2 regions of the Odoribacter sp. genome follow, and region 2 is predicted to be linked to the other one. Evidence: riboswitches for the same ligand, from Rfam matches in the RefSeq annotation. Region 2 holds a riboswitch; the other holds the start of a gene.
What was found. A riboswitch is a leader RNA that binds a small molecule or an ion and turns the genes downstream of it on or off. The one in region 2 is predicted to bind cobalamin.
Positions count from the first base shown of each region.

Region 1: another riboswitch for cobalamin. It lies ahead of AC5RDS_RS10385 (hypothetical protein); the one in region 2 lies ahead of AC5RDS_RS04390 (TonB-dependent receptor).

Region 1 is NZ_CFKYFN010000078.1:41,845-57,174, reverse strand. Features, by position in the region: gene AC5RDS_RS10425 (TonB-dependent receptor plug domain-containing protein) at 1-952, shown strand, start outside; gene AC5RDS_RS10420 (DUF5074 domain-containing protein) at 988-2,316, shown strand; gene AC5RDS_RS10415 (PKD-like domain-containing protein) at 2,330-3,283, shown strand; gene AC5RDS_RS10410 (ABC transporter ATP-binding protein) at 3,354-4,367, opposite strand; gene AC5RDS_RS10405 (FecCD family ABC transporter permease) at 4,370-5,407, opposite strand; gene AC5RDS_RS10400 (ABC transporter substrate-binding protein) at 5,404-6,537, opposite strand; gene AC5RDS_RS10395 (cob(I)yrinic acid a,c-diamide adenosyltransferase) at 6,541-7,062, opposite strand; gene AC5RDS_RS10390 (DUF5018 domain-containing protein) at 7,162-9,564, opposite strand; gene AC5RDS_RS10385 (hypothetical protein) at 9,637-10,614, opposite strand; cobalamin riboswitch at 10,943-11,143, opposite strand; gene AC5RDS_RS10380 (electron transfer flavoprotein subunit alpha/FixB family protein) at 11,399-12,391, opposite strand; gene AC5RDS_RS10375 (electron transfer flavoprotein subunit beta/FixA family protein) at 12,525-13,307, opposite strand; gene AC5RDS_RS10370 (acyl-CoA dehydrogenase) at 13,351-14,490, opposite strand; gene AC5RDS_RS10365 (5-methyltetrahydropteroyltriglutamate--homocysteine S-methyltransferase) at 14,499-15,330, opposite strand, start outside.
Region 2 is NZ_CFKYFN010000036.1:6,663-23,853, forward strand. Features, by position in the region: gene AC5RDS_RS04370 (TonB-dependent receptor) at 1-551, shown strand, start outside; gene hmuT (HmuT family protein) at 579-1,259, shown strand; gene AC5RDS_RS04380 (MotA/TolQ/ExbB proton channel family protein) at 1,285-1,905, shown strand; gene AC5RDS_RS04385 (DUF2149 domain-containing protein) at 1,902-2,225, shown strand; cobalamin riboswitch at 2,268-2,469, shown strand; gene AC5RDS_RS04390 (TonB-dependent receptor) at 2,609-4,822, shown strand; gene AC5RDS_RS04395 (HmuY family protein) at 4,859-6,037, shown strand; gene AC5RDS_RS04400 (cobaltochelatase subunit CobN) at 6,121-10,368, shown strand; gene AC5RDS_RS04405 (DUF4062 domain-containing protein) at 10,688-12,145, opposite strand; gene AC5RDS_RS04410 (hypothetical protein) at 12,172-12,933, opposite strand; gene AC5RDS_RS04415 (type I restriction endonuclease subunit R) at 12,958-16,065, opposite strand; gene AC5RDS_RS04420 (AAA family ATPase) at 16,052-17,191, opposite strand, start outside.

The sequences.
Region 1 (15,330 bases), on a different contig from region 2:
GATCCGGGTGAGTAGCTACATAGACATCGACTCATCGAAATATACGCTCGACGGTATCGATTTTGATATTCCTCAGGTGGAATCCCCTTTCAGCCACCACCGTAACATACTCTCCTGGCAAACTTCCGCTTTGTGGACGCCTATCCGGTGGATGATGATCAACGGACAATATATGTTCGAACATAACGACAATCGGAATGTATCCACCTGGTCGGCAGGAATAGTATTCAATCTATTGAAAAAAGAATTAAAATTGAAAGGAAGTACTGCTTATAATTATCGTTTCCCCAGTATGAACGACCTATATTGGCGCCCCGGCGGTAATCCGGATGTAAAGCCGGAAGAGGGGTATTCTTACGATGCTTCTATTTCTTACCGGAAGAGTATAAACAAACATCTCTTATTCGATGCCGAAGTTTCCGGTTATCTAATGAACATCGACAACTGGATCCTTTGGCTCCCCAAAGACGGAAACCAATGGGTGTGGACTCCGCAAAACAAACGAAACGTACGTTCCTATGGCGTGGAACTTTATGGAAAAACCACTTTCCACTACGGGGAACTCGTATCTTCTCTTTCGGGTAATTACAGCTGGTCACAATCCCGGACCCGCAAGAAACAACACGTAGACGACAACGCCTATATGCGGCAAATTCCATATGTACCGCGATTCAAGTGGAATCTGCGCTGGAATATCGATTATAAAGATGCTTTTTTCGTCTGGCAGATGACCTACACCGGCCGGCGTTTCATTACTACCGACGAATCATATGCCACGGATCCCTATTCCGTACATAACCTCTTGCTCGGTTACCGCTACTCCTTCCGGAATGGGACAAGCCTAACCCCTCAGATGCGGATAGATAACCTGTTCGATACCTACTATGAGTCGACCCAATATTATCCCATGCCTTTGCGTAATTGCTTGTTCTCGCTTTTATTCGAATTTTAATTGAATCATATAAATCCTTTAAATAAATAGAAACCATGAAAAAAATTAATTTTACGCTTTTAGTTTGCCTCCTGTTAGCAGGAATATTCGCATCATGTGACGATGACGACAAATATCCGGTTCCTCCCGAAGTATCTATCGAGAGTGTAAACGGAGTGTTCGCAATGCCTCAGGAAGACTCTATCGTACTGAAAGCGAAAGTAGAAAGTCCGCTGCCAACCACACTGAGCTGGTCCGTCAAAGGAAATGAAGTCTCTAAGGATACAGTATTTACTTTCAAAATGAACGAATTGGGGACCTACGATGTTAAATTAACCGCGACCAATGCCGATGGAGTGACTTCTGCCACAACATCCATCGAAGTGTACGGTAAATACAAATACGGTACTTTTGTTTTAAATGAAGGTTACCAGGCCGATCCTTCTACATTGATATTCATCAGCCCGAAAGGTATTCTCACGGACAGTGCCTATTACAAGGCAAACGGCAGCATGCTGAGCCTTCTTTCCCAAGACTTATTTATCGCCAACAACAAACTGTATATCATTTCACAAAAAAGCGGAGACGACGGTTATCTTATCGTTGCCAATGCAGAAACCCTGAAAAAAGAAGCCGGCTATAAGACCGAACTGGAAGATAAAGTAAGCAGTCCGACTCATGTTGCCGTACTGGGAGACGACGATATCTATCTGCGCGACAACGAAGGAATTAAGGTATTCCACCCATCCAGCGGCGAACTCTTTCTCATCGAGGGAGCTGAAAGGGCTAATAAGAATACCATGGCTGTAACGGAAGGGAAAATATTCGCTGCAGCAGGAAATAACGTCCTTGTGATCGAAAAAGGAAAAAACAAAATCTCCAAATCGATAGAATTCAATGATCCGGTCAGAGGAGTCGTCAAATCGTCGGACGGTAACTTGTGGGTATCCACTTCGGCCGGGGAAATCTCTAAGGTCGATGCCCAAAATTATACTATTATCAAAACCAATACTTTACCGGGAGATGCCATTAGCACTCAGTCGGCCTCATACACTTCTACTCCGTGTATTACAGCACAAGGAGATACTTTGTACATGAACGGCACAGGTACCAAAATCTATCGTCACATTTTTAGTAAAAACCAGACGGATCTGATGGTCGATGCGGCAAACATCGTGACAACAACTAGTGTTTACAATACCATAGCCGTCAATCCGGTTACAGGCGAAGTCTATCTGAATACAATCAAAGGGTGGGGTAACGACCGTCTGATCAACCACATCAGTGTATTCGATTTCAGCGAAACCGAACCGAAATTGAGCGCCAATTATAAGAATCATACCAATTATCCAGCCGGAACATTCTTTACTTATAATTTTCAATAAAAGAATTTTGTAAATGAAAAAATACTATTCTTTATTTCTATTCTGGAGTCTGCTTACAGGTCTATCGACCTCCTGTAGTGACGACAACAAAAAAGATCCGTATCTTCCTACTCCGCCTCAGGTTTCTATCGGAAATCCGAGTGGGCAAACCACCTGTTTACCGGGTGAAACGATCGAGTTAAAAGCGATTCTGAACAATCCGTTACAGACCACTTTCCAGTGGCAACTGAACAAAAAAACGGTTTCCACAGACTCAATCTATCGTTTCACCTCTCAGGACCCCGGTAGTTTTGAAATTATCCTGACCGCAACCAATCAAGACGGCAAGGATTCCGACACCTTATTTCTGAAGGTCAACGGTAATCGGTTCGCGATCTCCGATCTGAAAAATTGGACCGGTAACGGAGAAAACACCTCGGTCTTTGCCATTCAATGGGTTACAGGGGAGCATCTGCAAGAACCAGCAGACCAGGAAGTTTTTTTCATTGCCTGGGGATATCGTTGGAATAAAACGGAAACTTTTACAGGAATCGATATGCTCAAAGCTATTGCCAAGAACGATCCCCGCCTTTATGTCGCCTTATCAGGAAATTATATCAAAGGATTCGGTTATGACGGTAATAACGACGGTAAAATCGAACTGAAAAGTTCTACTTTACATCTGACACAAGCTGATTTTACAAACGGGCTCTACGAACTCTCCGAATACGATTCTGACGAATTGAAACCGTTAGATGCAGCCGATTATTGGATGGGATCGAACGATGCCTATACCACCTACTGGCTCGGTTCGGGCAATCAGGTGCCGACAGCTGCCGACTTTGAATATTCTCAGACATTTGTCGACAATCGCCAACTTGAAAATCTCTCCTGGGATGTATGGACACTTTCTCCCATCGATTACACGTCCATGGTCAATGTATCCCCCATCCCCCGATTGATCAAAGCTGCAGAAGCAAATAAATAAAAAGTTAAAACGGTGCCAACAGGTAAAAACTGATGCGCACCGTTTTCTTTTTATTCAAAAACCTTCCCGGTCATTTTTTCAATAATCCGGTCAAGTCCTCGAAAGAAGTCAGTATAGTAGACATTCCATTTTTTTCCCAACTCATTTCATGCGGGGAAGTAACCGTCAATACGGGTAAATTTTTTCTATCGGCATTTCCGGGCAGACCGGAATAGCCAAAACGATTCAGAGCATTGACACACCAATGCCAAAGGCAGGGATCGTCCGTCCTGACGACGACTTCCTGATAATCCTGTACGATGGGGAAATAGCCCCCACGTCCCCGGTCAAAACATATTTTCCGGTGATCGAACAAACAGTCCAGTCCATCGTTAAAGACTATATCCTCCGTAACGCCACACTGCAATCCTTTTCCGGGCGCGAGCAACCACAGCCGGTCGGCCTGGATCAGTGCCTGGTCGATATCGTGGGTAGACAGCAGAATGGTCTTATGTTGTTCGCGGGCAATGGTATGCAATAAAGTCATGATCTCGATACGGCTTACCACATCCAGGAAAGCTGTGGGTTCATCGAGCAAAATCAACGGACATTCCTGCACCAATGCTTTGGCGATCATCACTTTCTGCCGTTCCCCGTCCGACAATTCGGCCACGTAATTTGCAGCTTTATGGGATATTCCCACTGCCGTAAGAGCCTCTTCGACGAGCTTATGATCTTCCCGGTTCAAACGGCCCCAGAATCCGGTATGGGGCTGACGCCCCAAGCTTACCAGTTCATATACGGTCAATCCGCCGGCCTGTGTCTTATCGGTCAGTACGACGCCGATCTTGCGCGATTTTTCCCGTTCGGAATAATCCCTCAGCGGACGTCCTTCAAGCCATAATTCACCTTCCAAAGGCAATTGAAAAGCCGAAAGAGTACGCAACAGAGTAGATTTGCCTGCCCCGTTAGGACCTAACAGACAAGTCAACTCTCCCGCCCACAAATCGAAAGACAGATCCCGGTGTACCACTGTAGAACCGTTCTTACCATGAGAGTAGCCGATAGCCAATTGACGGGCTGCAATTACAGGTAAAGTCTCCATAGTCAATTGAAATATTGAATTTTACGCTGTTTGACCAGAATATAGATAATGACGGGAGCACCCAAAACGGGAGTGATGGCGTTCAATGGCAAAATCCCCGTTTCGCCGGGTAATACACTGATCAGATTACACAACAGGGCTACCGCCCCTCCCAGCAATAAGGTCACAGGCATCAGGGAATTGTGGTTCGAAGTACCCAGCATCAAGCGGGCAATATGCGGCACGGCCAATCCGATAAAAGCGATAGGCCCGCAAAAGGCGGTTGTTATTGCCGTCAGCATACCGGTCGCAATCAATAACAGATTGCGGGTAAGCCGCACATTCACACCCAGATTTTCAGCATACCGGTTTCCCAACAATAAGGCATTCAAAGGTTTGATCAACATGACCGATAAAACCAAACCGGCGGTAATCGAAACGATAAATACAGGCAATTGCCCGGAAGACACTCCGCTGAAATTTCCCAATCCCCAGATCATATAAGAATGTACTCCTTCGGCCGTAGAGAAAAAATTCAATAATGAAATCACCGAGGAGGTGATGTATCCGATCATGATCCCAATAATAAGTAGCATCAAATTATTCTTTGTAAAAGCAGAAAAGAACAGCAAGATTCCCATGACGATCATAGCCCCGGCAAAAGCTCCGGCCAATACCGCCAGAAAACCGGATATACTGAAAACCCCGGCAGTAATACTTCCTCCACCGAGCAACATCACCAAGGCCACGCCCAGGCTGGCCCCGGTATTGATCCCCAATATCGAAGGTCCTGCCAGCGGATTACTGAAAACGGTTTGCAACATCAACCCCGAGACAGCCAAGGCTGCTCCACACAGCAAAGCAGTTATCCCTTGCGGAATACGCGATTCCAGCAAAATGAACCGCCAGCTCTCCCGTTCTACGGCATGTCCGCACAAAATATCCCATACTGCGCCTGCAGGAATACGTACCGAGCCTACCCATAAGTTCGCCGCGAACAACAGAAGGATCGATACGATCAAACCGATACTATATTTCCATCCGGATGGTAAAGATTTCATTTTTCCAATCTTTTAAAATAACGGCACTCTCCTGCCGGTAACACTCCCGGGTGAAAAATCCGGATCAGATCTTCCAACAGCCGTTCGGGATGAAAAGGGGTCTCTGTATAAAAAGGTACCTGTCCCGAATTACATCCATACACCTGCCCGGTTTGAAAGGCCCGGAAACCGGCATATGAAGCGTAGTCGGACTTTAATTCGGTCAGGGTTTTATCTTGTTGCCGGTTGTATTTGAATAACCAAAAATCGGCATCCTGCCCTCGGTCAAATACCGTTTCAAAAGACAAAGGAATCGAACCGCTATGTTCGTCCTCCGCCCACATATAAGTAGCCCCGGCATCCTGATACAACCGTCCGGTCGTGCTTTTTCCTCCGGGTACATACCAGGCGGAACCGCTTTTCAATTCAGATATCACCGTCGGCCGCTGATTTACAGACTTGACCAAATCACACAGCTGTAAATAATCCGCACGGACAGCAGTGAATAACGAATCAGCCTGCCGCCGTTTCCCGAAAAGCAAACCGAAAAAACGCATCCATTCAGACCGCCCCAAAGGAGAGGTCTCCATATAATCGGCACATTCGATAATCGGTATCCCTAATTTTTCAATCCGGCCATAACCTCCACTATTTTCAAAAGGGGAGAGCAGGATAGCATCAGGATGAAAGTCGATTATTTTTTCAATATCCGGATTCATAGTATTTCCGGCGTCGACCATTCGCCCGGAAGCACAACGATTTTGTATTTCAGGTATTTCGATATATTGCAGATCACATATTCCACCAATCCGATCGATTGCCCCCAGTTCGGACAGAAGCCCGCAATGTACCGAAGAATATACCAATGCTTTTTCCACCGGCGTCCGGACCAAGGTCCCTTCAGGCAATCCTTCCGGCAATTCAGTTTCCCGGCCGACCAAAACATAGGTATGTAAAATCCGGGCCGTATCCCAAGGGTTTTGTACCCGCACCAATATATAATGTTCACTCGAATCTATCCGAATCCGCCCGGCATATTCCATCCGGAGCGCGGACAAAGCATCTCCTGCAGAAGCCGAATGCCTACTTTTACAACCTACACCAAGAGCCAACAACAGCCCCAGCAACCAAAACCGCATCAATCTATCCATATCTCAATGATCAAATCCATCCCGGGACAATACTCCCCGGGTATAATAATGTTTCACTTCACGCATTTCTGTCACGAGGTCAGCCAAAGCCAGCAAAGCTTCGGAAGCATAACGCCCGGTAATCACCACCTCTGTCCCTGTGTCACGCAGCCCGATGACTTCCAGTATTTCTTTATCGGAGAGCAAACCAAAATACACAGCTATAGTCAGTTCGTCCAGGATGACCAGGTCCCATTCACCCGAAGCCAGTATTGCCGCACATTCCCGGAGTCCTTCCTGGACAAGGCGTACGTCTTCGTCTTCGGGCCGGTGATCAAGGAAACATCCTCTTCCAAACTGCCGGACCGCCAACCGCCCGGGGAAACAGGCTTCCAGCCGGGTTTCGTTATATTTCATGCTTTTGACAAACTGCCCGATAAACACCCGTTTACCAGCACATAAAGCACGTACCGCCAAACCGAATGCAGCCGTTGTCTTACCTTTACCGTTTCCGGTATAAACCTGAAGGTATCCCTTTGTTTCCATTGAAGCGTAAAAGTACAAAAAATGCCTTTCCTTACAAAATACGAAAAACCCCCTGCCAACTAAAAGCTGCAGGGAGCCGTCCGATGTAAAGTATTTCCCTCAATTTCGTTCCAATTCTCCGTTTTTAGCCTGTTCGAAAGTCGGATTATAAGCATTATGCCCGACAACCCAAGAAGTATCATCCGTCAATCCCCCGATTGCTTTTTCCAATCCTTTAAAAGATACCAGGCCTAACTGGTACTCGATATTGATCACTCCGACATTTTCCAGGGCTCTAAAACAATCCAGATTAGTCAGGACATTATTACACCAACTATCCTGATTTTTACTGTAAGTAGTCAGCACCAATATCCCGACTTTTTTCAAAACGGGAGTATAGATTTCCTGTAACATGCTCACTAAAGATCCATTCACATAGCTGGTTTTGATATTCAATTCACCCGTCACCTCCTCCAAGGCCGGAAAACGAAGGGCATCACAGACTCCGGTATAGGTCATGTTATTCACTATCCTTAAAACCGGAAATTCCGTCGGCTGTACTTTTTGTCCGAATCCTTCGGAAAGGGTCAATTTTCCGCTAATCTCTGTCAAATCAGGAAAACGAAGCACACCCAGGCTGGCACCATATGCCTGACTCACCGACAAAGTCCCTATTTTCTTTAATCCGGGGAAGTTGTATTCTACCCGTCCGGTAATAGTTGCAGGCATATTACTTACCGATACATTCTGCACCTCTTCGATTCCTGAAAAAGAAATTCCGGGAATCCCGTTAATGGTCAGATTCGTATTCAAGGTTTTACTGCCCTTTAACGTCAAAGCATTTTTTCCGGTAATCTGCAGGGCATCTACTTCAAGGCCGGTCAGATCCAAGGAAGTCAAGGCATCCAAATTGTTTAAAATACAATTGTTCAAATGCATTCCCTTGAACTGGGCCAGCAAAGAAATATCCTGCAATTTTTTCAGTCCAATGAGCGAACATTGTGATCCGATGGATTTCAATACGGGGAAAGCGTCAATCGAAGTAACCTCATTCAAATTACTCAGACTCATCGAACCACCGATAGAGGTCAGGGCATCGAATCCCTTTAATTCGCTGACTGCCAAACCGGACAGGGTGAAATTACCACCGACTGTTGTCAGATTCGGAAAACCGTCGAAAACCGTCAATGCACTCATCGAGGAGAAATCAAATTTTCCATCCACTTCCTTCAATGCTCTCAATGAGCTTACCTCTGTTATTGCCATTCTGGTTAAAACAAAATCACCTTTCACTCGCGTCAATGCAGGCAAATTCAACTCTTGTATCTTATCAGATGCATCGATACAGAATCCTCGCAGACCGACTTCTGTCAAAGACTCCAAACTGACTTTTTCCAAATTTTGAATGTAATAAATTTTAAATCCACCGAGTGATTTTACTGAAGGAAAATTCATTTCTTTTACTTGATGCGTCCACCACAATTCAAAATAATCGGCGACTTGCTCCAATTGGGTGAAGTTCAAAGTTTCAACAGCATTCATCTGCTCCAATTTAATAGCAGTCGCCGATTTTAATTCCGGGAAAGCTAACTCTTTCACCCTATAAACATTACTCAATGCTAATTGATTTCCAATCAAACTTAATTTCGGAAAGCTCAACTTTTCCGGAGCATTCAAGACACCGTTCACTTTCATGGATAAATTTTCTCCGATAACCGATAAGGCCGAAAAATCTATATCTTTCACATCTTTAATCTGAATCGACAAATTTCTTCCTACCTTTTCCAATGCAGGCAAACTCAACGTTTCAACGGTATCAGCTCTGAAAGTCAATTCTGAAGCTACTTTTTTCAAATTTGGCAATTCAATCTCCCGTATCCACCGAAGTCCAATGGTTGCATTCTGTATTACACGTCCCATCACCAATCCTCCAACCTGTTCCAAATTTTCCAAACCGGCAAATGAAGTTCCGGCATAAGTCGGATTTATGGTCACCGTTCCGACAACCTCTTTTAGTGAGGCCAAAGCTGCCAAAGAAGTAAGGGAGTCTTCCTTCACAGTTCCTTCTTCTTTACCGATAACCAAATTTCCATTGACTTTATTGATCCCCTGAGCAGCAAAGGCTTCCAAATCTTCAACCGAAGTCAGACGAACATCTCCTTCGCTACCCGTCAAGGTTCTCCGTACTATATACTTGTAAACACGCTGAGTATTATTGTAAGCAGTTACTGTAAAATTTTGTAACTTTCCCCAATCCTCAACTTCACCAGGATCCGGAGATATCCGGGCATTTTCACTACACAAAATCTCCATTATCGCCCCCTCAAGAGAAAGATTTTCAGGGATACTCAAAATCAGACTATCTCCCTTAATTATCCCGGCATAGGAATCTCCCTGCTGAACCAGTCGGAATGAGGTGATGTAGTTTTCATTTCCGGAAAACAGGCTGTCATCGTCCTCGCAACTCGTCAGCGAAACAATAATGCCAAGCAACACAATATATATTAAATTATTTATCTTCATAGGTTTATCATTTTTTACATTTACAACTTTTTCAGCTGATTAATCTCACAGTTGAAAAACAGGCTTCATCTGTTACTCCTGAATAGCAGGTTTTATCCATTGCTGGTCTTCTACCAATTGCTTGTAAGTCGGATTGTACAAATTATTTTCCACACTCCATTTCTCTTCGGGACAGGTCAGGATGGCCTTTTTAATTGCCTCGTAAGAAGCTAGTTTCCCATGATCATGAATCCGGATTCCCCCCACTTTTTCCAAGCTGGACAAGAAATCCAGATTTTCCAGAGTTTGATTCAAATAACCGGTATTCTCATTATCTCCCCAGGGAGTTGGTCCGATCGGGCGCAGTTCCAATGTCCCCCCAACCTGCTTCAAAGCCGGATACAAGACCACGGCCGGTCCCCTCGATCCATAATAGTCATATCCGGTCTGAAACATCATATCCTCCCCGACCGTCGCCAGATTCGGAAAAGTCTTTTCATCATAATAGTCGATACTTATGATTGCCTTCCCTCCGATAGACTTCAATTCGGGGAAATGGTATTCCTTGATATTGGAATATAATTCAAAATTACCGGTTACTTCTTCCAGTGCAGGAAATTCGACGGCCTTTACATTGGAATTGGCCCAGTAAGAGAAATCCCCGTTAATTTTACGGATATTACCGATTTCAATGCTCCCTCCGTTCAGGCCAAGATAACCGATATTCAGTTTTCCCACTTCCCGGAAACCTTCTAATTTCGGGAAATATCCCGAAAGGTTATCCAAACTGATTTTACCTTTAAAAATATCGTCACCGATCACCGTCGTATTTTCCAATCCGGTACCGCTGAATCGCAATTCCTCGATTTCTATTCCCTGGATATCCAGGCGTTCTATACCTTTCGATACTACAAACACCTTCAAATTTTTCAAACCGGCAGGCAACTTCAAATATTCTGCCGTACAGTTCAATGACAGCTTCCCTCCGATTTTTTCCAAAGCCCCTAATTTTTCAGTATCCAGTCCTAAAAGTGTGACGTTTAAATCTTCGATTTTTTTGTGGATTTCCACAAGAGGAATAATTGACCGATGACAATTAACAATTGACAATGATTGGAAGCTTTACTTCCATCAAAAAACAGCTGAAAAAAAGGGAAATGAGTAGGGAAATTGAATGTTGAATGATTGATAATCAATATGATGTAAATATTTCCTAAAGTATGTTGTTTTACAGTAAACTGGTATTTGTCAATAGTCAATTAACAAACGTCCTGTAAGGGGCATCACTTTGTAAACTTTATGAAATTTCGACTAATTTAATCGAACGTTTTTCCATCGACATCCAATAGAATAATTCCAATTAAAAATCAGTACAACCGGCATTCTAATCCCAGAGAACACCAAGTTTCTGATCTTGGCAGGTCTTCTGACTTGCTTTATCTCCGGACGTCCTTCCCGTTCATGTAAAACAGTGGCGTGAGTAATGTCCAAAGACTTTAAAAAGCTTACAGCAGCGGGTCTGTTCAGGATTCACACCTGATTCCCTTTTCACCGCTCCGTTACGAAAATAACGAGCAGCACCAAAATCGACGGTAAAAGTACAAAAAAAGAGAGATGAAAGTTTATTTTAAGTAATTTTTTAAATCATTTTTAATATAAGGCGTAAAAATATACTGGGACAATCTTTACCAGCCGATTATTTCAAAAATACGAGCTTTGACATTTAAGATGCAATCAATTTGATTTATCAGTGCCAAGATATTGATTTACTCTTAAATACTCTTTCCTCTTGCTACCGTCACCAATAGAAAAGGAAAGAGTATAATTGAACAAACACCCGGTTCATTTCCGATTTTTACTTCCGGAGTTTTTCTGTCAATATGGGGACAATTTTATGTACATCTCCAACAATCCCCAAATCTGCTGCATTGAAGATCGGAGCATATTTGTCTTTATTGATAGCAATGATGTATTCTGATTCTTCCATACCGGCAAGGTGCTGAATAGCCCCTGAAATCCCCAGGGCAAAATACAGATCCGGCCGGACCGTCTTTCCGGTTTGCCCCACTTGGCGTTCGTGGGGCATAACCCCGGCATCGACCATTGCCCGCGATGAAGATACTTCGGCATTCAATGTTTCCGCTAAACGACCCAGCATGACAAAACCAGCCGTACTGCCGACACCACGCCCACCTGACACCAGCACTTTAGCTTCCGTTATGTCGATCCGGGTTTTCTGTTCTTTCACCGTTTTCAGAATTTTAACTCTGAATTTCGACGGGTCGAAACTGACTTTCATATTTTCAATCGTCCCCCGCCGTGCCGGATCTTTGGGTTTTGTACGCATCACTCCCGGCCGGACAGTAGACATTTGCGGACGATGTTCTTTACAAATGATCGTAGCCATCAGGTTACCACCGAAAGCCGGACGGGTCATCAGCAAATCATTTTCGGGCGAAATGTCCAGGCCTGTACAGTCGGCCGTGAGGCCGGTAGTCAGCCGGGCAGATAATCGGGGGCCCAGATCGCGGCCGATAGTCGTGGCTCCGATCAATACGATGGCCGGATGACGTTCACGGATAAATTGGCTGACAGCTTGTGCATAAGGCTCGGTATTGTACTCTGCCAATTCACGTTCGTCCACACACACGACAATGTCGGCACCATAAGCAATCAGCTCCTGAGCCTGGTCTTTCATATCATAACCGAGCAATAAGGCGATCACTTTCTCATTCAAGGTATCGGCAAGTTCCCGGGCTTTACCCAGCAGTTCCAATGCCACTTTTTGTATGATACCTTCGCGTTGTTCTACAAACACGCAGACGTCTTTATATTGGGATTTATCCATTGTATTCAAATTAACAATGAACGGTAAACGGAAGCAGACCTCAGCCAATGGCCGGAAAAAAAGTATATGTTCAAGGTATAAAAACTTAAGGTTTACCACAGTCTGTGGTCTGCAATCCGTTGCTACCTGTTCATCAGATTATAAATTTTTCTTTCAATTTCTCTACGATTATATCGGCAGCTTCGGCAGGTTCCACTTCAAACACCTTTCCGGCTGCTTTTGCTCCTTTGGTAAATGATTTCCATACGCGGGTGGGCGATCCTTTCAAGCCTAGTTTTTCTTCTTCTACACTGATATGTTCAAAGCCCCACACTTCAACTTCTTTGTTATAAGCCTCCACAATTCCCCGGACCGACATATAACGGGCTTTATTAGCCGTTGCCAGCACCGTCACCACGCAAGGCGCATCTACCTGTACCAGCTGAAAACCGTCTTCTGTGGACTTCCGGATCGTAAATGTCCTGCTCCCGTCAAATTCCAGGTTTTCAACATAAGTCACCTGAGGTAAATCCAAATGTTCGGCAATCTGTGGTCCTACCTGAGCGGTATCCCCGTCGATGGCTTGCCGGCCGGTGATTACCAGGTCAAAATCCAACACGCGCAAAGCGCCGGCAATCGCATTCGACGTAGCGAGAGTATCGGCACCGGCAAATTTCCGGTCGTTCAAATGAATAGCACGGTCAGCTCCCATAGCAAAAGCCTCACGCAAAATATCATCGGCCTGAGGAGGCCCCATGGTTATTACCGTGACTTCCGCCCCATATTTATCTTTTAATTGTAAAGCCATTTCCAGTCCCCCTTTATCGTCGGGATTCATAATGCTGGGCACCCCATCCCGGATCATCGTCCCCGTAGCGGGGTCCAATTTGATCTCTGTTGTATCCGGCACCTGTTTGATACATACTACTATTTTCATACGTTTATCATTTTTTCATTTATCGATTATCTTTTCTCCACTCTTATTTGAGTAATGCAGCTGCAATCACCATCCGTTGTACTTCAGACGTTCCTTCATAGATTTCTGTAATCTTGGCGTCCCGCATCATTCGTTCCACCGGATATTCACGGGTATAACCGTAGCCTCCATGGAATTGTACTGCTTTGGTCGTCACCTCCATCGCTGTTTCGGCTGCAAACAATTTAGCCTGTGCAGAGTCAGCAGAATAAGGTTGTTTCATATCCTTTTTCCAAGCTGCTTTACGCACCAGCAGACGGGCAGCCTGAATCCTGGTCTGCAAATCGGCCAATTGGAATTGAGTATTCTGAAACTGTCCGATGGACCGTCCGAATTGTTTCCGTTCTTTTACATACTTCACCGTTTCATCCATAGCCCCCTGAGCAATACCCAAGGCCTGTGAAGCGATTCCCATACGTCCGCCGTCGAGTGTTTTCATTGCAATCCTGAAGCCTTCCCCCACTTTTCCCAACAGATTTTCTTTCGGGACGATACAATTTTCAAAAATCAACTCACAGGTTGCGGATCCCCGGATGCCCATTTTTTTCTCTTTTTTACCGATAGAGAATCCCGGAAAATCACGTTCTACGATAAAGGCCGAAATCCCCCGCGTCCCCTGTGCCTTATCGGTCATGGCCATGACAATGTAAACGTGTGCATAAGCAGCATTGGTAATAAAAATTTTGGAGCCGTTGAGCACATAATGCTCCCCTTCCTTCACAGCCATCGTTTGCTGTGCCGAAGCGTCCGTGCCTGCATTCGGTTCGGTCAGTCCGAAAGCTCCGATCCATTCGCCGGAACACAAGCGGGGCAAATATTTACGGCGTTGTTCTTCATTGCCGAACTCATAAATCGGAGAAGCGCACAAAGAAGTGTGTGCAGAAACAATAACCCCTGTAGTAGCACATACCCGTGACAATTCTTCGACAGCCATCGAATAGAGTTGGTTGTTGCCACCTGCCCCGCCATACTCTTTGGGGAATGGGATGCCCATCATTCCCAAAGCAGCCATTTTCTTTACCGTTTCTTCCGGAAAACGTTCTTCCTCGTCGACAGCTGCTGCCAACGGTTTCACTTCTTTTTCTGCAAATTCCCGGATCATTTGCAAGAATAAATTTTCTGTTTTTGATGTTGAAAAATCCATATAAATCGTTATTTATTTTTCCATACGGAATGTGCAATTTTTAACATTAACCGGATTTTGTTCCACTGTTGCTTTTCGGTAAGTTTGTTTCCCTCTTCGGTAGAAGCAAAGCCACACTGGGGACTCAGACAAAGCCGTTCCAGGGGAACATACTGGCTGGCTTCCGCAATGCGGTTTTTCACTTTCTGTTTATCCTCAAGGGCAGCATTTTTGGTTGTAATCAATCCCAAGACTACAGTTTGGTTCTGTATGAAGCGTAAGGGTTCAAAACCTCCCGAACGCTCGTCGTCGAATTCGAGAAAAAAAGCATCCACCGGGAGGTCGAATAAGGTTTCGGCAACCGGCTCATACCCCCCCCACGATGCCCAGGCAGAATGATAATTACCCCGGCAAACGTGCATTGTAATGGTCATTCCTTCCGGTCTTGAGTTCAAAGCCATCTCGTTTATCCGGGCAAAAAGGAGGGCCATTTCTTCCGCATTCACCTGTGGATTGCAGCGGAATTTTTCATCACAAAGCATACCCCATGTGCAATCGTCGAATTGGAGATAACGACATCCTGCTGCAGCGAAACCACTGATCACCTGGCGATAGGCCTGTGCTATATCTTCTAATAATCCGTCTATCCGGCCATATACTTTCAGGGTTTCATCCATATTTCCCTCGCGGATCAACTCGGCCAAAAGTTGTGCCGGAGAAGGAATCGTTTGCTTGGGTATCGCCTGGCCAGCCAGTTTCTGGATGAAACGGAAATGAGCGATCATGGGATGATTGTATCCTGTAATTTTCCCGGTCACTTTTACAGATTCCGGTCGGGTTTCCAGATTGTGAAATACATAT
Region 2 (17,191 bases):
GATATATCAATAAAATCCGGGATATGATCAACTACCGGGGAATCGATCCGGCTATAGCCGAACAGTTGGGGTATGGTAAACACAATGAGGCCCAACAGCGGGATAATATAAGCCGGGCTGAGGTAAAAGGGGTAAAAGCAGTATTGAATGTATATGCCGGAGCCGGTTTTTCGGTGGGGGGAAGTTATCATTTTATGGATACCGAAGATAAGACAACTCAGGAACCGATCGATAAAAGTGTGAAAAATGTCTGGACGGCCAATGCCCGCTGGGGACACCGCTGGGGATTATATCATCTGAATGTCAACCTTAACGGTCGCATCCAGGAAGGGCGCTACTCTAAGACCTATTATTACGATCCTGCTCCCGGTTTTTCACAATGGGATCTGAATACCCGGCATTCTTTTAACTTGAAATCGGTGGTATTGGAACCGGGGTTCGGGGTGGAAAATCTTTTCGACAAAGTCGACGACCGCCCCTGGAATAGTAATTACTCGACTTTGAATCCCGGTCGTTCGTTTTATGTCAGTTTGTCTGTAAGATTTAATTGATGCGACTATATTGTTTTTGAATTTTATATGGAACATATCCTCTTGCTTTTAGCAATATTGGCACTGGTAAAGTCGGTGTGGGTGATGAGTTTGTGGCCCGGGAAACGGTGTGTTTTAGTATTTGGTTGCATATGTGTGGTTTTTATCGTTTCAGTCCATGATTGTGTCATAGAACTGGGAAAGCCTGTCTTTGACCGGTGGATTTCTGATTATGATTCTTTACTGGATCTTTCCCTGTGGGCTATGGCGGATCTTTTACTGACTGCTTTTCAATGCCGGGTTGCTATGCAATACCGGTTCGGCGGTTCTCTGAAGTTTTGGGAAAAAATGCTATTGTATTGTCCACCGGTAATTATTTTCCCTGTCTTATTTTATCTTCATTTCTCTTTTTTTTATTGGTTTCCTGGCCTGAGTTTCGGACAAGGGACAGGTCTGTTCGGTGTTTGTATTTTGGGTATAGTGAGCGGGGGAACCTGGGGAGTAAAGAAGTTGTTGCCTGAGGTGGAGCTGCGTTTGGAATTGACCGTTCTTTTGGCTTTATTTCTTTTGGCAGGGATTGTGGTGTGTACGGTCTTGCATCCTTCGATACAAGTGGTTCCTGCCATCCGGACGGCGGATTGGAGGCAGACGCTTGAAGTTGCCGGAGTAATGTTATTTTTGATTTTCGGAGGTTTTATCCTGTGGAAATGGCGGAAGTGTAAAAAATGAAATTCAGAATATAAATCTTTAAATCATGGAAAATATTTCGAATGTATTGTTTTGGATCTCTAACGGTTTGTTGGTACCTGTCATTGTAGGTTTGTTATATTTTTTTATCCGGGCTTTGTTTCTTTTAGGGGGAGTTTACGGGGAATATCTCGAACGTAAAAAAACAGAACGGGATTTGAATGAAAAGTTGGAAAATATGGCTGAAGAGGAGGTGTATGGATTTCGGACGGATTTGGGGAAAATGCAACCGACTCCTTTTGTCTTTACCGCCCGGAAGTTGTTGGCTGACGGGATGACTTCCATTCACCGGGATCGTCTGATCGGCGGATATGAAATACAGGAAAGTGCCCGTTTGAATATGGCAAAAAATCTGACGAAATTTGGTCCGATTCTGGGATTGATGGGTACTTTAATCCCTATGGGACCGGCCTTGGTGGGACTTTCCACCGGGGATGTGGCATCGATGGCTTATAATATGCAGGTTGCTTTTGCAACTACTGTTATCGGATTATTTTCGGGTGGGATAGGTTATATTTTGTTACAAGTGAAACAACGGTGGATCGACCGGGATCTGTTGAATCTGGATTTTTTGGCGGGATTGGCCGGAAGGCTTGAGGAACAGGCAGGAAAGGAGGAGATCCGATGAGTCGCCGGCATTTTAATCATCGGGAGGAACATGATCCTGTAGGGATGCTGTCTAATCTGTTCGATGTCGCTATGGTATTTGCTGTAGCGCTGATGGTGGCTTTGGTCACCAAGTTTAATATGACAGAGATCTTTTCGAAGGATGATTTTACAATTGTAAAAAATCCGGGAAAAGAAAATATGGAGATCATTACCAAAGAAGGGGAAAAAATAAATCGGTATAAACCATCTGACAGTGAGGGAGAAGTTGGAAAGAAGGGAAAGAAAATAGGGATTGCTTACGAATTAGAAAATGGAGAAATTATCTATATACCGGAATAAAAATTTTAACTTATTTTTCAAGAAATTCATTGTAAAATATTATATCTTCACATCGATTTTGGTGAATTTCATATTTTCTGTATGAAATGTGAGGGAATCCGGTGAAAATCCGGAACAATGCCCGTTGCTGTAATCTCTTTCCATATTGTTGGAAATATCTACTCACCTTATGCCACTGGAGATTGTCCGGGAAGGCGAGGTAGACGGAGAAAGTCAGAAAACCTGCCGGAATCGGACAATCTTTATTGTTTTCGTGGATCAAGAACAATGAATGAAGAACATAAACAGCTATTGTTTTTATTAACAATGACGGATACAAATCAAGAGGTAGAGTAAATGCCCGTTGCTTGATGGGTGTCGTGTTTATTCAACAAAATATAGACATGAAAAAGTTTTTGTGGGTCATAGGCGGTGTGCTTATGCTGTGGGGGATTCCGCTATCCGGACAGCAGTCCGTAGCACCGGAGATCCCGGAGAGTGCGGTTCGGATGACAAAGGTGTCCGGACAGGTGGTTGATGAAAATACCGGTGATGGGATTCCGCTGGCGACGATTAGTGTAACTGGTTTGGGCTGGGGAACGGTGTGTGACATGAAGGGTTATTTCAAGGTAGAAGTGCCTGTGAATCAGCCTGCTGAATTAACAGTGCGTTCTGTGGGATACGAGACGAAGACACTGGTATTGGAATCGGATGTCACCGGGAATCTGGTCGTTCGGCTGAAGAAAAGCCTGCTGAACCTGGATGAGGTGACGGTAACGGGTACGCGAACGGAAAAAACGGTGGCTGAAACGCCGGTAATGACACGGATTGTGCCATCGGAAGTATTGCAACGGAACGATTTCGAGAGTATGATCGATGTGTTGGAGTATAATATTCCCGGTTTGCGTTTTAATACCGATCCTCGTGGAAATAATATTCAGGTACAGGGGTTGGAAAACAGTTATATTTTGATCCTGGTAGACGGAGAACGTTTGTCGACGACACCGGGCGGACCGATCGATTTCGACCGGTTGACGACTGCCAATATCAAAAAAATCGAGGTATTGAAGGGAGCTGCTTCGGCCTTGTATGGATCGAGCGCGATGGGGATGGTTATCAATATCATCACGGATATACCGAAACGTCCGCTGGAAGGCTGGGCGAAGGTGCGTTATGGAAAGTACAACGATTTGCAATTAGATGCCGGAGTGGGGATGAAATACAAAGGATTTTACGCTCAGACACTTTTCAATCGTACTTCTTCGGATGGATATGACCTGACACCGGAAACTCCGGAATCTTTTACAGAAAATCCTTCTCACCATATGACCATCGAAGAGAAATTGGGTTGGAATAACCAGTATTCCCGCATCACGGTGAAAGGTTCGTTGTATTGGGGTGAAGTGGAAAATCCCTGGGAAAGTACTGCGCCGACACATTACCGTAGTCTGACCAAAACACTACAGGTGAACGCCGAACATGCTTTTAATGACCGCTATAAATTGTACGGTACTTATGCAGGAGATTTTTATACACGTAAGACAGTATATGATTTTCTCTACCTTCCGGATAGCACGAACGCCTGGTCACACGAGCAGACCGTCCGTTTGGTGGATGAATTTAAGCCTTGGGACAATTTGGTGATCGTTAAGGGGTTCGAATGGAACGGGACGAAAAACTATAATAAAATGCAGTATGGTAAAGAAAAAACGATCCGGGATATGGACGATGCCAATCTGTTTGCGCAAGCCGACTGGATGATTACCGATCGGCTGGAGGTGATTGGCGGATTCCGTTATACACACAATTCCGAATTCGGGAGTGCCTTTACACCGAAAATAAATCTGATGTATTCTCCGGGTAATTTCAAGATCCGGGCAGGATACAGCCGGGGATTCAAGACTCCGGGCCTGACAGAGTTGTATTCGGATTTTAATATGGGAAGCGTGTCGCATAATATCGGGAATCCCGATCTGAAAGCGGAACATTCCGATTATTTTTCGGTTTCCGGTGAATATACCTGGCAGGGACGGTTGATGTTGACGGCTGAGTTGTATCAAAATACGGTGGACAATAAGATCAATAGTTATAATGTGGATATAGAGGATCCGAAGCCGGGAGAATTGGGGACAGAGCTTCGTTATGAAAATGTCAAGGGGGTACGTATCCGGGGGGCGGAGGCTACAGCAACGTATTATCCGGTATCGGCATTGCTTTTACGGACATCCTATGCTTTCTGTGATGCTTTGAATAAGGAGACTGGATTGCAATTGTCCGGTAACTCGAAACATGCGATGAATTGGAGTGCTTCGCTGCATGGTAAATTGTTAAAACACGAAGGGGCTGTAACCTTGTCCGGACGCTGGGATTCGAAGCGAATCTCCAAGAGCAGACGGACAGAAACAGATGATTCCGGGCAGGAAGTGGAGGTGATTACCACCCGGACCAAACCGGGTTATACGATGTGGAAACTGACGGCGCAATATACACCCTGGACATGGAAATATATGCGTCTGTCGGTGACCGGTGGTGTCGATAATCTGTTCGATTTCGTCGATACGAGTATTATTTACGACCCGGGACGGCGGTTTTTCGGTTCGTTGATATTACGTTTTTGATAAATAGTTTTCTAATTAATCAATAAAATGAAGAGCATGAATTTAAGACTGAATTTGATGAAGTGGGCCTGCGTTGTATTGGCGTTGGCTGCTGTCGCTTGCGATGATGATAAGAAAAAAACATTACCGGGCGGCGAAACGACTGAGGGGGAAAGAACCCGTACTTTTTTTTCCAATGATTATGCAAGTGGATGGAAATATTTCTCTTTTAAGAAAGGAAATTTTATAGAAACTCCGGCAAAACCTAATGAAAGTTTGGATTGGGATGTCGCTTTCAACCGTTATTATGTGAAAACGAACAGCGGGACTTCAGGTAAAGGTAAAGGAGGATGTATCGATTCCGAAGAAACCGGTTTTGATGCTGTTACTGTTGACAAAAATGCAGCTTTTACAGTAGACGATTCTTTGAGTATTATGACTACGATGGGAAAGAATGGTAAGGATTCTTATAATCCGGAGATAGAGTGTGAGGGATCTAATAGTTGGGCATGGTATAAATATATGGAAGGCGTCTGGTATTATAACCATCATGTTTTCATTTTCCGGTCGGCAGACGGACAAAATTGTGCTAAGGTGATTTTCGATACCTACAAAGATCAAATGGGAAACAGCGGACATATAACTTTCCGTTATATTTATGACGGAGAGCAGGATGCCGATATCGAACAGCCGAAAGAGCCGGAACAACCGGAAGAGCCCGCTCCGGCAGGCGTGACGAAAGATACGGTGGTAAGCAATTATATGGGCGGCCACCGGTGGCATTATTATTCTTTTGCTAAGGGAGAGCTTGTTGATATGACAGACGAGGAAGCTGCTGAAAGTTTGGAGTGGGATATCGCTTTTGACCGGAATTATATCCGGACGAACAGCGGGGAAGGTTGCAAAGGTAATGGCGGAGCCTTGGACATGAATAAGACGGAGTTCGACGATGTGCCCAATCTGCCGACCAGCGGGTATGAGAAGGATAAAACAGCTACCATACAGAATAGTCCGATGTCTTCGCAGAAAGAGATAGAAACAGCCATCAATCCGGCTTTTGTATGCCATGAGGTGGAAGGAACGTGGTTTTATGTAGCAGGTATGGGAGGGGGATATGAGTACAATAACAATGTATTCGGTATCCTGTGTGCCGACGGAACAACGAAAGCAAAACTGATTATGCGTTCTTACGGAAGTAGTCAGATTATTTTTGAATTTGTTTATCCTGCACGTTAAAGTGGTTATTAGATAGTAGTATGATTAGTCCCCGGTAGAGATGATTTATCGGGGATACTCTTAATTTATAAATGTAGTGTGTTATGAGTTTAAAGTCAGGGATATATAAGCATCGTAGAACGGTGCGGCGGGTGGTTGCCGGGGTTGTCGTATTGTGTTGTTTGTGGGCGGTTTATATCCGCTATGTTTCGCCGACACGGGTGGCTCTGGTTAATTTCCCCGCTTATCAGGCATCGAGTATTGCGTTGGCGAACGAAAGCCGGTGGGTACGGGTGGATGTGCTGACAGTAGAGGAGGCCGCAAAAATAGGCCGCTATGATGTAGCTTTGTTTTTCGGACCGGGGTTGCGGCTGAATGGTGATCAGGCGGCGGATATTGAGGCGGCGGGAGCTAAGGGAACGGCGGTTTATACACTGATTTTTCCATCGGGAGTTATTGCAAACCATCATGTAGATAGTTTACAGCAGGAGTTGATCGGTGATTATTACGGGAATGGAAATAAAACGAATTATAAGAATTTACTGGGTTTCTGCCGGACGGCATTGGACCGGCGGAAGTGGTTTGCGCCGGCAGTAGACAGACCGGTGCATTTGCCTTCTGATTATTACTGGCATTTGGGTGAGGAAAATTTTTTCACGGACTTGAACGGGTACAAGAGCTATTGTCGCGAGCATGGTTTTTACAAGGAAGGAGCGCCTTCCGTAGCTCTTGTTTCCGGGATGACTTCACCTTTGAGCGGTAACCGGGCAAATGTAGATACCTTGATTCGCCGTTTGGAGCGTGCCGGAATGAACGTTTATCCGATTCATGCGGCGCGGAAACGGTTGGAAATGTTGAAAGAAGTATCACCGGATGCCGTGATTTATTTGCCGATGGGACGTTTGGGAGGCGATCGGGCAGTGAAGTGGCTTGAGGAGCGGAATATCCCTTTGTTTTGTCCATTGACTTTGCTGCAAAAACGGCAGGAGTGGGAAGCTGATCCGCGTGGGTTGACAGGTAGTTATCTTTCGGCTAGTGTCGTGCTGCCGGAAATTGACGGAGGAGGGCGTCCGGAGGTATTGTCGGTTCAGGATGCCGATGAAAACGGATATTATCAGTTTGTGCCGGTGGATGACCGGGTAGATGATTTGGTAGAAGCAATTTGCCGGCAGGTGAAATTACAGCGGATGCCAAACCGGGATAAACGTATTGCTGTTGTTTATCTGAAGGGACCGGGACAGAGTGCTCTGACAGCAGCAGGGTTGGAAGTGGCACCTTCGTTGTATGAATTGCTGAAACGGTTGAAAGCGGAAGGTTATACAGTAGAGGGTATTCCGGAAACGGAAAAGGAATTCGAGGCGATGCTCCAACGGGAAGGTAGTGTTTTCGGTAGTTATGCGAAGGGACGGATTGCGGAGTTTATGGCGACGGGACATCCTGAGTGGATAAAAAAATCGGATTATGAAGCGTGGGCGCAAAAGGTGTTGACTCCGGAAAAATATGCGGAGGTGGTGGAGCGTTATGGAGAGGCTCCCGGTAGTTATATGGTTGGGGAACAAGATGGTGAACCGGCTTTGGCATTTGCTTGTCTGCATTTTGGAAATGTGGTTTTAATGCCACAGCCACCTGCGGCATCCGGGGATGATGAGTTTAAGATTGTACATGGTGCAAAGGTGGCACCACCTCATGCTTATATGGCTCCTTACCTTTGGATTCAGAACGGATTTAAAGCGGATGCCTTAATCCATTTCGGAACGCATGGTAGCCTGGAATTTACGCCGGGTAAGCAGGCCGCTCTGTCGCGGGAGGACTGGTCAGACCGGATGGTAGGAACTTTACCGCATTTTTATTATTATACCATTGCAAATGTGGGTGAAGGGATCGTAGCCAGGCGAAGGACGTATGCTTCACTGGTGTCTTATCTGACACCTCCGTTTATGGAGAGCCGTACACGCGGACAGTATGAAGAACTTTTCGACTTGATTTCTCGTTACGACCGGACTTCGGAAGCGCAACGACAGGAGGTGGCATTGCAGATTAAGCAGAAGGTGGTTGCATTGGGATTACATCATGATTTGCAGCTGGATAGTGTGATTACTATACCGAGTACAGAGCAGGAAATTCGGCAGGTAGAGAGTTTTGCCGAAGAAATTGCCAATGAAAAGATGACGGGCAAGCTTTATACAATGGGGCAAGTGTATGCCGGGAAAGAAATGGAGGAGACTGTCGTTGCCATGAGTGCCGAGCCACTGGCCTATAGTCTGGCCCGGCTTGACCGGCAGAAAGGGAAAATTACACCGGAACAATATAATGATAATGTGTTTATATCCAGATACTATTTGTCAGATTCCCGTCAGTTGGTGAGAAAGGCACTACGGACTGGCAGCAATTTGTCGCTCGGGGAGTTGGGGGTGAATATGGAAGATGTGATGCGGGCGAAAGCGACGGAAATGGCTGTAAGTCCGCGGCAATTGTCGATGAGTGAGATGATGGCGATGGCTTCGGAAGCAGGTAATAATATTTCCGAAGGCGTGAAAAAAAGTGAGGGAGGAATGAAAATGCCGGCCGGAATTCCGAAAGTCGGTAAGATGCCGGATTGGGTGAAAAAAAGGATTGAAGCCCGGAAAAAGGCGGAAGCGGAAGGGAAAAAAGCGGAGATGCCGGAAGTTCCGGCGGAAGAAAAAGAATTTGCACAGGCGGTTGGGGAGATTGAGCGGACAGCTGAAAATATACAACAGTATGTACAGGAATTGCGTGAGTCTCCGGAACGGGAAATGCGTTCGTTGTTGAATGCGTTGAACGGTGGATTTATAGCTCCGTCGCCGGGAGGGGATGCTGTGCGTAATCCGAATACACTGCCGACCGGGCGTAATCTCTTCGGTATTAATGCCGAAGCAACACCCGGTGTGAGGGCCTGGGACGAAGGGAAGGCGTTGGCCAAGTCCACGCTCGACCGGTATTATCGTAAGCATGGTGAATATCCGCGTAAAGTCAGTTACACTTTTTGGGCGGGGGAGTTTATCGAAACTGAGGGAGCGACTTTGGCTCAGGCTTTGTATATGTTGGGGGTTGCCCCTGTTCGTGACGGAATGAATCGTGTGACAGATCTGCGTTTGATTCCATCGGCTGAACTGGGTCGGCCGAGGATAGACGTTGTGGTTCAGACCTCCGGACAATTACGTGATGTGGCTGCTTCCCGTTTGGAATTATTGACTAAGGCTGTGAAAATGGTGGCTCAGTCGGAAAATGACACTTGCGGGAATTATGTGTCGGAAGGAACGGTAGAATCAGAAAGAATTTTGTTGGAAAAAGGTTTCTCTCCGAAAGAAGCCCGTGAACTGTCGACAGTACGTGTTTTCGGTGGAGCCGGTTATGGAACGGGAATCACGGGATTGGTGGAAAAAGGGGATGCCTGGGAAAAGGAATCCGAGATTGCTGCCCGTTATCTTTCGAATATGGGGATGATGTACAGTGACGGTAAAGCCTGGGGTAAGTATGGTAAAGAGGTTTTTGAAGCGGCTCTACATGATGCGGATGTGGTCGTTCAACCCCGTCAGAGTAATACATGGGGAGCTTTGAGTTTGGATCATGTTTATGAGTTTATGGGTGGTCTGAATCTTACGATAAGGCAGGTTACGGGTAAGGATCCGGAAACTTATTTGAGTGACTACCGGAACAGGAACCACATGCGCGTGCAGGACCTGAAAGAGGCGATAGGGGTAGAAGGACGTACTACTCTTTTTAATCCTGAGTATATTCGTGAAAAAATGAAAGGAGGAGCTTCGTCGGCCGCTCTTTTTGGTGAAACGATCCGGAATACTTTCGGATGGAATGTGATGAAGCCTTCGGTGATAGGAAACGATATTTGGGATCGTATCTATCAAGTGTATGTAAAAGATGAGTTCAATCTGGGGATACACCGTTTTTTTGAAGCGGAAAATCCGGCAGCGTTGCAGGAGATTACAGCAGTGATGTTAGAAACAGCACGGAAAGGATACTGGAAAGCAACGGAGGAGCAATTGAAGGAAATATCCGGCTTGCATGTCCGGTTTATCAGTGAGCATGGACCGGCCTGTTCCGGATTTGTATGCGATAATCAGAAATTGCAGAAATTTGTAATTTCTCATATACCTGAAAATGGTCGTGAAGTATATCAGGAACAATTGGACAGGACCCGGGAAGTGCAAACCGAACATAGGCAGAATGCGGTGGTGTTGAAAAAAGAGGCTTCTTATCAGCCGGCGCAAGAAAACCGGAATACCTTAATCGGTCTGAAACCTGTATTTACCGGGATGCTGATCGTTGGGATACTATTGGTTTTAGTGGTAATCTGGAGGCGGAAAAAAAGATAAATGAGAATTTAGCAGTTGGTTTGACCATCTAGTTTAGCTTCTATCTCTTTGATTTTCAGCTTGCCCGACATTAGTTTCGGAAGAAGTGTGTCACGAAGGCAAATAGGCCTGTCATTTTCTTGTAACACCTTTGCCATTTGCTCAAAATGGCAAAGGTGTCGTTCATCGTTCTTGCCTCATATTCGGAGGGTATTCTGATTTCAAATTCGGGCAATGCTTTTTTATTAAGGTGAAGTACGGTAGTTCCATTCACATATCCGAGACAATGTCCCTTAAATTGTATTTTGATATAAAGGGCAAAGAGATTGGCTATTTTATCTTATTTATCAGTTATTATCCATTCTCCTATTTTACCTCCCTTTCTAGTCAGCCTTTCATCTGCTCGTAATTGCCCCATTATCTTACGAACTTGCCGTTCACTTAAATCAAGCCTTCTTGCAAGTTCTGCCCTTGATATAGAAGGATTATTCTTTATCAGTCCAATAAGGTCTTCGACTTCTTTTGGATCACTTTGGATCATCTTTGGATCATCTTTGGATCGCTTTGGATCGCTTTGCTCTTCTGTCCTCCAAATGACTACTCTGAAATCTTCCTCCTGGTAAAACTCCGGTGTCTTCAACCCATAATCGCGACATTTCTCAATAATATCTTCTGTACCAGTACCAACCTTCTCGATATACCCCTTCCAATACATCGGATCGGCTATCAATGGATTAGTCGGCAGAGACTTATGAGGTCCTTGAAGTTTCTGCACCGTGAGTCCATACGGTAGTTGTCCTGGATTCCAAATCTCCAGCCTATTCCGGAATAGCATCACCTGAACACTTGCATTACTCGTATAATCTCTATGACAAATGGCATTGACAATCGCTTCTTTAACTGCATCAATAGGCAATTCAGGATGAGTTGGAACAGATGCTGTTTCTCCTTCATCACGAGTACCCACCCAATTATTCACACGACTCATTACAAAACTCGTTGATTGATCCACCAATTCAAATACATCTCCACGATAAATCTGATATGCTGGCATAGGCTTTCTCACCACATTACCATAAAACTGAACGCATTTAACTTCTGAAGGTATGAAATATTTCTGAGGTTTCTTGCCGAAAAGCAGAATTGCAGCATTGGCAATCCTATCGTTTTCATCAATCAAATCCAAATGAGTAAGCAACTCTTTTATGGGAGTATCTACCGAAAGTGGAAAATTTCGTTTTGAACGGGCAACTTGAAGAAAACTACGTATTTTATCCTCATCCAAATCATCAAGTGTAGCTCCATTGTCGTATGAGGCATCGAACGGTCGCCATCTTATATATTCTTTTTCCTCAAGATAACGAATCAATGATGCATATACAGATGTACGTAATCCTTCTAAATCCACGAATGTCTTGCGAACAATATCACGCTCCACTTTCTTTATCAGAGCAGTCTCTTTTGGATGCCTATCGTCTTCATTAATGCTCTTGATATAGATTAAACGGCTCTTATGTAATTCCGCAGCTAAATCGTATTCTCGTTCTGTCGGTGAAACACCCTCTGCATCTTCATATCCGTACAAATTACCATACAAGCCCAAGTATATATCACATAGTTTCACCTCATTCAAATATACATGACTTATCGGATACTCATTCGCTGGAACCTCCTCAAAAATGAAAGGTTCAAAAAATTTCCCCAACAATACATCTGTTCGGATATAATGACAAAGCATAGCTCGCTCTTTCGAGAACTCACTCTGTACACTGCTTATGAATATTTTAATTCGTCTCATAAATGCGGTAAATTCAGTATATATACTTATAACTTTTCTATTGTAGGACTTGCCCATAACCAATTGTCCTCAATTTTATTCTCATCAGGGAAATAAGACTTCTCAATAATAAGTTTCGCTAATTTAATGTTGCTCTTTAAGTTACTAATATCTGTTTCAGTTAGTGAAAACTTAAAATTATAGATAAATGGAGACTTATTGCCTGCTATATAAACTTTGCATGATGCCGTATAACTTCCTTTCTTCCATATTATAGAGTCATCACACAATCGCATTAAATCGATGTATTCACTTGATTGTTTTATAGTATCCACATTTATATTTCCTGTATATTTTTGATTTTCAATCAGCTGATTAATTTTATTGATCAACTCTTTTTTCTTCTCTCTAAAATATACCGATTGGAATCCTACAAGTTTTTCAACCAACGCATCCCTATATGAAACAAAAGCTATAGCTTTCTGCTGTTTACCCATCGTTGCAGATGCAAATGGTGCTTTTAGCTCATAATAGGTTTCTCCATACCAAGCCCAATTAAGATTATACGTAGAATTATTATTATCCTTGATTATTAACTCCATATTCTCTACCAAGGAAGATTTATGCTTTGAAATGAATGATAAATTCACATTTAGAACGGAGCCAAATGCGATATAACCAACTTGGGCTTCATTATCGCAAATAATATTAAGTTTGGGTTTCCTAAGCCAACTCACAATCCATTTAATAATTTGTGGCATCCAGGCTAATGCACCAAGAACCGCAGTTATTTTAAATAATGTATCCATAATATATATATACTAATCAATAACTTATAATTGTTCCCCTACACCTTTGAACTTCTCGATAAAGGCAACAATTTTTTGAAAAACCGTCTGCTTCTTCGTTAAATATTGCGGATTTAGAGGACTCATTTTAGGCAATATGTTATTAAAGTCTGTCCCGTTTTCACTTGCAAATTTACGTTTCAAAGAGAGTTCGATATAATGTTTGGCTTCTTTCTCATTCAGATTTTCACCTGCAATCAAAGCGGTAGCCTCTTTTTTCAATTCGGCTTGTGCATATTCATAGAATGCCTTTATCACATCCGTTCTATCTGTAAAAACATCCAAATTTGTGTTGTTGATAAAATCAACAATCAGACCCTCTTTGGCTCTGTTTTCTACACTTGACCTGATAACTCTACGGATTTCCTCTGTCAATGAAGATTTATCCATCTTCTTTTTCTTCTTCTCAAATATCAATTCAAGAATATAATCCAAATCTATTTCTTGCGATTTGAGCAAATCAACCTCAAAAACTATGTCATCCCAATTTAATTTCGAGTTTTCAGGCTGTTTTCCATCTTTTTCTCTTCTCAACCAATCCCTTATGTCGTTATATGTCGATTTGTAATCTTGGATCATTCTATCTGATGGAATCTCCATTTTTTGCATCTCGGCAATATCTTCATCCGAAACAAAATACTCGTCCTTAAATGTCTCAATTGCTTCCGACTTGTTGACATCTAATGTTTGGAATGCTTTAAGTGCGGTAAATTCATCATAATTTTGCAAAATATTTTCTACACGCAGGTATTCTCCAAATAGTTTGACAAAGTCTTTTTTCTCTTGTTCTGTAACAATCTTATCTACATCAGGGAATCTGTCATCCAACTCCTTTACAATTTCAACATAACCTTTCTTAGCCTCTCCTGAAGCGAAGTCTTTAAAGCCCTCCAAATACTCCCTATAACTCTTTTCCAGGACAAAATTTGCAGTATTCTTATCCCCGAATAAAGTTATAGCATCAATGGTATGCTGTTCAAGATCTCTGAAAGTTACTATATTGCCAAAAGTCTTGGTTGAATCGTAAATCCGGTTTGTGCGTGAAAACGCCTGTATCAACCCGTGAAAACGCAGGTTCTTGTCTACAAACAATGTATTCATCGTAGGAGCATCAAATCCTGTCAGAAACATACCCACTACAATCACCAAATCTACTTCTTTGTTTTTCACTCTCTTAGCAAGGTCTCTGTAATAATTTTGAAACTCTTTGCTGTCAACACTATAATTAGTGCCAAACATGGCATTGTAATCATCAATGGCTTTTGCTAAGAACTCTTTGGCACTGACATCCATTGCAGAAGGTTCAAAATTCTCGTCCGGAATATCGCCTTTTGCACTTTGTTCTTCGTTTGCCGCAAAAGAAAATATCGTTGCTATCTTAAGAGGTCTTTCAGAGTCTTTCTGCAATCGATTCAATTCATCATAATAGCATTTGGCAGCATCGACACTGCTAACGGCAAACATGGCATTGAAACCTTTTTTGTCTCCTTGATTACGATGTGTCTTAATCTTAAAATTCTGTAGAATATATTGTGAAATCTCATTGATACGGGCAGGATGAAGTAATGCTTGTTTATTTTCAGCAGCGCTTAATTTCTGCTCGTCAACCTCTGTCTCAATAGCCTTAAACCGAGGACGTACATCATTATAATCGACCTTGAATTTCAGAACTTTTTCATCGCGGATAGCATCAGTTATCACGTATGAATGTAATTCTCTGCCAAACACACTTGCCGTGGTTTCCGCTCCAAGAGCATTATCCGGAAATATGGGCGTACCGGTAAATCCGAACTGATAATACTTTTTGAATTTTTTCTTCAACTGCTTTTGCGCCTCGCCGAATTGGGAGCGATGACATTCATCGAAAATGAAAACAACCTGCTTTTGATAAACCGGCAAATTATCCTCACTCTTCATCAGATTATTCAACTTCTGAATAGTGGTGACGATAATCTTGTTGTCGTCTTTTTCGATATTCCGTTTCAATCCTGCCGTACTTTCCGATCCGTTCACACTGTCGGGCGAAAACCGCTGGTACTCCTTCATTGTCTGATAGTCCAAATCCTTACGGTCAACAACGAAGAATACTTTGTCAACAAAATCCAATTGTGTCGCCAATCGTGCAGCCTTGAAACTGGTAAGCGTTTTTCCTGAGCCTGTTGTGTGCCACACATATCCGCCACCTTCTGTTGTAGCCCATTTCTTTACCTGATATGCACTCTTTATTTTCCACAGCATCCGTTCTGTCGCTGCAATCTGATAGGGGCGCATTATTAGCAAGGTATTGTTTACATCAAACACCGAATAGGTAAAAATCACATTCAGCAATGTATTTTTCTGGAAAAAAGTTTCTGTAAAATCTTTTAAATCTTTTATCGGTGCATTATTTGCCCTTGCCCAGTTCATCGTAAAGTCAAAGCTGTTCTTGTTCCGCTCCACCGTATTGGCAAAATAACGGCTATCCGTACCATTCGATATGACAAACACCTGAATAAATTTGAACAGCGAATTTTCGTTATTAAAACTCTCTTTGGAATATCTATGTACCTGATTGAATGCTTCGCGGATAGCGACGCCACGTTTTTTCAACTCGACCTGTACCAATGGCAGACCATTGACCAATATCGTCACATCATACCGATTAGCCTGTGTTCCGGTCTGTTCAAATTGATTGATTACCTCTACCTTGTTTCGGGCTATATTTTGCTTGTCTGCAATATAGATGTTTTTTATATGCCCATCATCAAAAACAAAATCATAGATATGATTATCGTGAATCTTTCGGGTTTTATCCACCAACGAATCTCCCGGCTTATCCAAATATTCTTCAACAAACCGTAACCATTCCTTATCAGAAAACTCCATATCATTCAGTTCTTGAATCCGTACTCGGGCATTGGCCAATAATGATTCGGACGACGAAATATCAGGACGATATTCATAGCCTTGACTTACTAAATCTTGAATAAACTCCCGTTCAAGACTTGCCTCCGATTGATATGTAACCGACGGTTCGTGAAGTTCATTATACTTGGTATAGTCATCAAGGACTATAAAATTGTTTGATTCTGCTATGGTATTATATTGTTTCATCTTCATTTATGTCTTTGGTTTGTTCGTCTCTGAAATGACACATCGTTCTAATGCTATCCACTAAATAGATTAAAACCCTTTTATCGTTATCATCAATCAACGAAGTCTCTTCACCTGAATGTTTTCCATGACTACATAGATTTATGATACGGTTATAGTATGCCTCTTGCGCATCATGAGGCAAGAGTTCTTTCCAACCCGTATATCCAAGAAAAGTGGAAGTCTTCTCCAATATTTGACGCAGAAAATTATAGTGATATTTCTTGATTTCACCCGACTTTATAGCCTTTTCAAGTTCTGTCAACAGAAATAGATGATAGGAGAACGGCGAATCAGCCGTTTGTTCCACGAGAACATATGTCCCGTCATTCTTCTTCTCAAGCCTACGTTTTATGGAGTGCTTAGGTTTATAGCCATAACGTTTATCAGCATTATTAAATTCATTGTACAGCACATTATAAAACAACGGATTATGTGTAGTAATGATGAACTTCAACTCTGATTGACTTGACTTTATCAATTCTGCAATATTCACTGCCAATTCTATCAGGTGATTTTCATCCAATGAACTTACAGGGTCATCAATAAAAACATATTTCAGGTCATTGAATTGCTCGGTTTCTCGTTCATCTGGTTCCGATATATTCAGAATTTCTACAATTTGCCTAAGCATACTGTAGAAAACACACCAAATCAGGCAACTCTCTTCTCCCTTTGATATTTTTATATTCTCTCTCTTCTCATCATCACCGCTTTCTACCGAGAAAACAATTTCGGAATAAGCCTTGATAGTTATATCTTTGCCATTTGTGTCTTTGGCTATATATTCCTCATTAAAACGTGGTGTCAGTTTGTCATTGGTGTAATGCTGGAAATGAGTTACAATGTTTCTTTCCTGCCCTTGCTCCTTAAGAATCCAGTCAGTAAAACCGTTTGACTGTATTTTGAGTTTTTTAGAATCGTCATTAACCCAATAGAACAAATCTTCCGTAAAAGCGTTATAATACAAAATTTTTATTTTCGTATCCTCCAATTCATCATCCGGATTCTTTGGAGAAATCAGTTCCTTGAATTCGCGAGACAAACGTGTTTTACCGACACCGTTAAAGGCATAGATTAGCTGGAC